3 regions of the Sporosarcina sp. P19 genome follow, and region 3 is predicted to be linked to each of the others. Evidence: riboswitches for the same ligand, from Rfam matches in the RefSeq annotation. Region 3 holds a riboswitch; each other region holds the start of a gene.
What was found. A riboswitch is a leader RNA that binds a small molecule or an ion and turns the genes downstream of it on or off. The one in region 3 is predicted to bind S-adenosylmethionine.
Positions count from the first base shown of each region.

Region 1: it holds a riboswitch for S-adenosylmethionine, as region 3 does, so the genes downstream of both, metA (homoserine O-acetyltransferase MetA) here and CSV74_RS15640 (methionine ABC transporter ATP-binding protein) in region 3, are expected to answer to the same signal.
Region 2: it holds a riboswitch for S-adenosylmethionine, as region 3 does, so the genes downstream of both, metK (methionine adenosyltransferase) here and CSV74_RS15640 (methionine ABC transporter ATP-binding protein) in region 3, are expected to answer to the same signal.

Region 1 is NZ_PDYR01000009.1:57,952-60,223, reverse strand. It holds gene CSV74_RS10840 (thioredoxin family protein) at 1-145, shown strand, start outside; gene CSV74_RS10835 (AbrB/MazE/SpoVT family DNA-binding domain-containing protein) at 269-538, opposite strand; SAM riboswitch class I at 689-795, shown strand; gene metA (homoserine O-acetyltransferase MetA) at 888-1,796, shown strand; gene CSV74_RS10825 (YetF domain-containing protein) at 1,863-2,272, shown strand, end outside.
Region 2 is NZ_PDYR01000009.1:124,625-126,896, forward strand. It holds gene metK (methionine adenosyltransferase) at 1-1,075, opposite strand, end outside; SAM riboswitch class I at 1,252-1,371, opposite strand; gene pckA (phosphoenolpyruvate carboxykinase (ATP)) at 1,549-2,272, shown strand, end outside.
Region 3 is NZ_PDYR01000021.1:23,131-25,402, forward strand. It holds gene CSV74_RS15635 (methionine ABC transporter permease) at 1-126, opposite strand, end outside; gene CSV74_RS15640 (methionine ABC transporter ATP-binding protein) at 119-1,144, opposite strand; SAM riboswitch class I at 1,642-1,747, opposite strand; gene CSV74_RS15645 (thioredoxin family protein) at 1,797-2,096, opposite strand; gene CSV74_RS15650 (toprim domain-containing protein) at 2,089-2,272, opposite strand, start outside.

The DNA of each region.
Region 1 (2,272 bases), on a different contig from region 3:
ATTTATAGACCTTTGCAGTCAGTTGGATATATTCGGTATTCCTAGTTTCGTGGCATTTAGCGAAGGAACAGAAAAAGGTCGTTTGGTAAGTAAGAATCGTAAAACTAAAGAAGAGATTGAGGAGTTTATTAATAGTTTAACGTAATGCAATAATTCTCTGTGAGTGGATCAAGAGACAATCAAACAAAAGGACTGAAGACAACTGTAACTGTTGTTTTCGGTCCTTTTTTATAAGAAAAGATTCTACAATAGTTCTTATATATTTGTATTATGTGAAATCTTTCAGCTGCTCTATAAGGATTTTTGCGCCTCGTGGACTGATGTATAGACCGTTCGACAATTGCTTGTTTTCATCCATCACATCGCCGGTGATAAAACATGCTCTGTTGACCTGATATTTTCTCAATATAATTCTGTCATCCTCTACGAAAATTTCGATAGGGTCACCTTGATCGAGCGACATAGAATTCCGAAGTTCTTTTGGAATGACAATCCTGCCGAGATGATCAACTTTACGAACTATACCTAAAGATTTCATAAGCTCCTCCTCGAAGAAAAGTAGTTGGTATTTTCTATTATACACAAAAATAGACCATCTACAATTTACAAAACTAAAATGCGCAGAACAATTTGATAATTCTGCTATACAATTAAATTATTAATGCTATAATAGTCAGTAATTAAATATTTCTTATCAAGAGAAGCTGAGGGAATTGGCCTGATGAAGCTTCAGCAACCTCTGTGCATACAGGAAGGTGCTACCTCCAACAAGATTGTTGTCTTGAGAGATAAGAACGGTGAACAGTCAACCCTCATTTTCTTATCTAATAGAAATGAGGGTTTTTTGTATAGAATTAGTAATAATAGAACGTTAAGGGGGAAATAGTATGCCGATTAATATACCGAAACATCTACCAGCAGGAGAATTATTGAAAGAAGAGAAAATCTTTATTATGGATGAAGAACGTGCCACAACACAGGATATCCGTCCAATCAATATTTTGATTTTGAACTTGATGCCTGAAAAAGAGAAGACCGAGTTACAATTGCTTCGATTGCTTGGAAATACACCATTACAAGTGAATGTCACATTCCTCAATACAGCATCCTATGTTTCAAAAAACGTCAGTCAGACTCATTTAGAAACCTTCTATACTACGTTTGAACATGTTAAAGCTCGTCGTTTTGACGGTATGATCATCACAGGTGCGCCAATCGAACTTTTACAATTTGAAGATGTAGTCTATTGGAAAGAGTTAAAAGAGATCATGGAATGGACAAAAACGAACGTTACATCAGTGCTCCATATTTGCTGGGGGGCACAAGCGGCCCTTTATCATCATTACGGAATTGACAAGTTCGAGTTATCAAAGAAATGTTTTGGAGTATTTTCACATGATATTACCGATCCGACAGTGAACTTGGCACGCGGATTCAATGATGTATTTGTAGCGCCACACTCACGCCATACGGGGGTTTCATTAGAAGAAATAAAGAGTCATCCCGATTTGACTCTACTTTCCGCTTCTGAAGAGGCAGGTGCATTCATTGTGATCTCAAATGACGCAAAGCATATTATGGTAACTGGACATTTAGAGTACGATGCACATACCTTGGGGGATGAATATGCTCGCGATGTAGAAAAAGGTTCTGATATTGACATTCCTGTAAATTATTATCCGAATGATGATCCATCAAAAGAACCTATGAATACTTGGCGTTCCCACACGCATTTATTATTCTCTAATTGGCTTAATTACTACGTCTACCAAAAAACTCCTTACAACTGGAGTTAAAAGAATTGCAGTATAAATTCCTATAGTTTGCACATACTCCGACTACTGGAGGTGTATGCAGTGAACATAAATGAATTTTGGGAATTGGCTTTTTGGGAAATGACTTTACGAACGGTGATTTCATTTATTGTACTGTTGATCTTAGCGCGCTTCATGGGGAAGAAACAAGTGTCTCAGCTGACTTTCTTTCATTATGTAACAGGCATAACGATTGGTTCGATTGCAGCCAACTTGGCGGGAGAGTCTGAAACACCTTTCTTAAATGGCTTATATGGAATGGTTTTATGGGCAGTGTTAACGATTATTGCTAACTTTTTATCATTCAAATCCATCAAACTTCGCGTATTACTCGATGATAAACCGATAATTGTCATTCAAAATGGAAAAATTCTAGAAGGTTCCATGCGTAAATTACGGTTGAGTTTCAATGATTTAAATATGTTGCTTAGAGAGCAGTCGGTATTTTCAATGAAGGA
Region 2 (2,272 bases), on a different contig from region 3:
CAAGCATTTTAATGATTCCCGCTGGACGAAGGTCAAATAATTCGCGTACGAACTCCACTAATTGAGTCTCGGAAAGTTTACCGGTGTCGAATGTATTGATCGAAATGGAAACCGGGCTCGCTACTCCAATAGCATACGCCAACTGAACTTCACAGTGTTCAGCAAGTCCTGCTGCAACGATGTTCTTTGCAACATAGCGTGCTGCATAAGAAGCGGAACGGTCTACTTTTGTAGCGTCTTTCCCCGAGAAAGCACCGCCACCATGACGAGCATATCCACCGTACGTATCAACGATGATTTTACGTCCAGTTAGACCGGAGTCTCCTTGAGGTCCACCTACAACAAAGCTGCCAGTAGGATTAATGAAGTATTTAGTATGCTCGTCCAATAAGTTTTTTGGAACTACTGCATCAATGACAACTTCCTTAATATCCTTCTCAATTTGCTCGAGTGTCGCTTCAGGGTGATGTTGTGTGGAAATAACGATTGTGTCAATTCGCACGGGATTATTATCTTGATCGTATTCTACCGTTACTTGTGTTTTTCCGTCAGGACGTAAATACGTAATAAGTTCCTCTTTACGTGCCTGCGCCAAGCGATGTGCCAATTTATGAGAAAGACTAATTGGTAAAGGCATTAATTCCGGTGTTTCGTTACATGCATATCCAAACATTAGACCTTGGTCTCCTGCACCGATTGCATCTAATTCTTCATCTGACATAGAACCTTCACGTGCTTCGAGTGCCACGTTGACACTTGCAGCGATTTCAGGTGATTGCTCGTCAATGGAAGTAAGTACAGCGGACGTCTCGTAATCGAAGCCATATTTCGCACGAACATACCCGATTTCCTTTACAGTGTCGCGAACGACTTTTGGAATATCCACATACGTTGTCGTAGTGATTTCTCCCATTACTAATACGAGTCCAGTCGTGATGCTCGTTTCACATGCCACACGCGCATTTGGATCTTCCGTTAGGATCGCATCTAAAATTGCGTCTGATATTTGGTCGCACATCTTGTCAGGATGGCCTTCTGTAACTGATTCTGATGTAAACAGTCGACGGTTTGTCATTTTGTTTCCCCCTATATTAAGCATCATGATACGGTACTCTCATAAGTCCCTGGTAAAGTTCCACGCCTAGACGTCAAGCATATACCATAAGGATTCAGGGCTAGACAATATAAAAAGCCCTCCACTCATTTTCAATCCATGAGTAAAAGGCAAAATTTCACGCGCAGCACCTTTCACTCTTATCGTCCAAGGAATTAAACCTTGCTTCAGGTTTGGCACCTTCGCGTTAGACGTACGTCTATTGCAGGTTGCCGGGTTTCACAGGGCCTGTACCCTCCACCAACTCGGGATAAGAGTATCCGTTCATGTCACATCGTATTAAAAAGTTTGGATTTTGTCAAATTATTTATCCTAAATCACTTGAGTTTTCCATTAGTATAGATTAATATTCTTAATGTGTTATACTATTTACGAATTAGGATATTCTTATTAAGATAAAAATAAATCGACTACGCAAAGGACGGTATGTAAACATGATATCTGCAAAAATTGATGATAGCTTAAAAAGTCTTCTTAGTGGAAGCAACGTGACGATCCAAGCGTCTGTGGCAGAATTAACGGAAAAAGCAGTAGCAAGAGACGAAGCCAAACTTTCTGCCGACGGTGCGATCACTGCACGTACAGGTAAATATACAGGACGCTCACCTAAGGACAAATTCATCGTTGAAGATGCAGTGTCTAAGGATAAAGTAGATTGGGGTAGCACGAACAGTCCGATTTCAGAAGAGATCTTTGATTCATTATACACGAAAGTCATTGATCATTTGAAGTTAAAAGATGAACTCTTTGTATTTAAAGGGTTTGCAGGAGCAGATAAAGACTCTCAATTGTCTATCCAAGTAATTAATGAATTAGCTTGGCAAAATCTGTTTGTTCACCAATTATTCATCCGTCCAACCGAAGAAGAATTAAAAGCACACGAATCGCAATTCACAATTTTGGCTGCCCCTTCATTCAAAGCGGATCCAAAAGTGGATGGCACAAACTCTGAAACGTTCATCATTGTGTCGCTTGAAAAGCGCATCGTCTTGATCGGTGGTACAGAGTACGCTGGAGAAATGAAAAAGTCTATTTTCTCTGTTATGAACTTCTTGCTTCCAGAGCAAGATATCTTATCTATGCACTGTTCAGCAAACGTTGGAGAAGAAGGCGATGTTGCTCTATTCTTCGGTCTTTCTGGAACAGGTAAAACGACAC
Region 3 (2,272 bases):
TAACAGACCGAGTGCAATACCAAAAATAAACGTGAAGACCGTTGAGTAGGCAGACATATAAAGCGTCTCGCCCGTTGCTTGCCACATTTTATCCCAGTTAACGTTCGGGAACCATTGCTCAATCATGGATCAGCACCTCCGTCTTCACTTCATTGGCGTCTAGGAACGCAATGGCTTCCTCTATAACTGCCGCGTCCCCTACTAGTTGCAAGACAAGTGTGCCGTATGCGCCGTCACGTGTCGTCGAAATATTCCCTTGCACGATGTTGACATCGATTGAGAATGTACGAATTAATTCAGCAAGCACTGGCTGCTCTGTACGTTCGCCAATGAAAGCTAACTTGATCAACTTGCCATGCGGTGACTCTTCCTGTAAATGCGCCATCGCTGCGTCCGTATCGCCTGTATCGGTCACCTGCGATATGAAACGCTTCGTAATATCCGCTTGAGGGGATTGGAAAACATCCAGCACATTGCCCGCTTCCACGACTTGCCCGGCTTCCATGACCGCCACGCGATGACAGATCTTTCGGATGACGTGCATTTCATGCGTAATCAAAACGATTGTTAATCCAAGACGTTCATTAATATCCGTCAATAAATCCAGAATCGCATTCGTCGTCTCAGGATCGAGTGCGGACGTTGCTTCATCACAAAGTAATACTTCGGGATCATTTGCAAGCGCGCGCGCAATACCGACACGTTGCTTCTGACCACCTGATAACTGCGATGGATACGCCTGCTCACGGCCTGTCAGTCCAACGAGATCAATCAATTCCTTCACTTTTTGCTTACGTGCCGATTTCTTCACGCCAGCAATTTCAAGAGGAAACATAATATTCTCTTCTACTGTTCTTGACCACAGTAAGTTAAAGTGCTGGAAAATCATACTGATTTTCTGACGCGCATTGCGAAGGCCAGCACCTTTCAATGTCGTCATTTCTTGTCCGTGAATCATAATACTACCGGACGTAGGTGTTTCAAGACCGTTCAATAGTCGAATTAATGTACTTTTCCCTGCCCCACTATATCCGATGACGCCGAAAATTTCTCCCTCTTCGATGGCTAATGTCACATCATCTACTGCGACAATTTCTGAACGGTTCAATTGGAATCTTTTATGAACGTTTGTTAGTTGAATCATTTTCCGCACCACCTTTATTAAGTCTTTTCATTATGTGTTTTAGAAAGCTACATTGCGCTTTCCGCTTTTGTTTCATCCAGCTGCAGATGCCAGCTCCTCGGGTCGTTTCAAACTTTCCAAAAAGGCAAAGTGCGCCTTTGGGGTAAGTCCTCCAACGCCTGTCGGAGCTAAACGGCATCTTCCGCTTTTGTTTCATCCAGCTGCAAGCGCCAGGCTCTCGGGTCGTTTCAGACTTTCCAAAAAGGCAAAGAACGCCTTTGTGGTAAGTCCTCCAACGCCTGTCGGAGCTAAACGGCATCTTCCGCTTTTGTTTCATCCAGCTGCAAGCGCCAGGCTCTCGGGTCGTTTCAGACTTTCCAAAAAGGCAAAGAACGCCTTTGTGATAAGTCTTCCAACGCCTGTCGAGCCTACACGGCGCTTTCCGCTTTAGAATAAAAAAAGCCTTCCTGCAGACAAGCAGAAAGGCCGAACGTATGTAGTTATGTACGTTACCATTTCTCTCATCTATCAAAGCGTTAGGCTTTGAGTGAATTGGCACCATTTCACAAACGTGACGGTTGCCGGGCTTCATAGGGCACTTCCCTCCACCGCTCTTTATAAGAGTTACGTATTCAATTGATTAACTACTTATACCATACTTTTATATCTATTGTCAACTGAGCTTCTCTAGCAAGTACGGGACGGATTGAAAGGCGTAAATCTTTTCTAAAGGCTGTCCTTTGCGCTGAATGAGTAAACAAGGGACACTTTCCACCTCATATTCTATTGCGATTTCCTGCACGTAATTCAAGTCTGCCTTTCCAATCGGTAATTTCGGACACATTGTCTCGATCACCGTGAGCATTTTTGAAGCGACTGCACACGTTCCGCACATCGGTGTATATAAATAAAAAGCGGCTACTTGCTCTGCCGCCTGTGCACGTTGCCAGTCTTCAATTGTCCAATTATTCATGTGGTCCACCTGCCAAGTATTTGGAATGTACTTTAAAATTGGCGGCAGCTAAAATGCTAGCCAATAGTTTAATGGGCGTCGTTTCTACTTCGCGGTAGAGACGATCCGTATATAAATGTCGCGCTTCTGGATACAGTTGTTTGAACAGCTTCCGAATGGACTCACCTGAGGTGTCC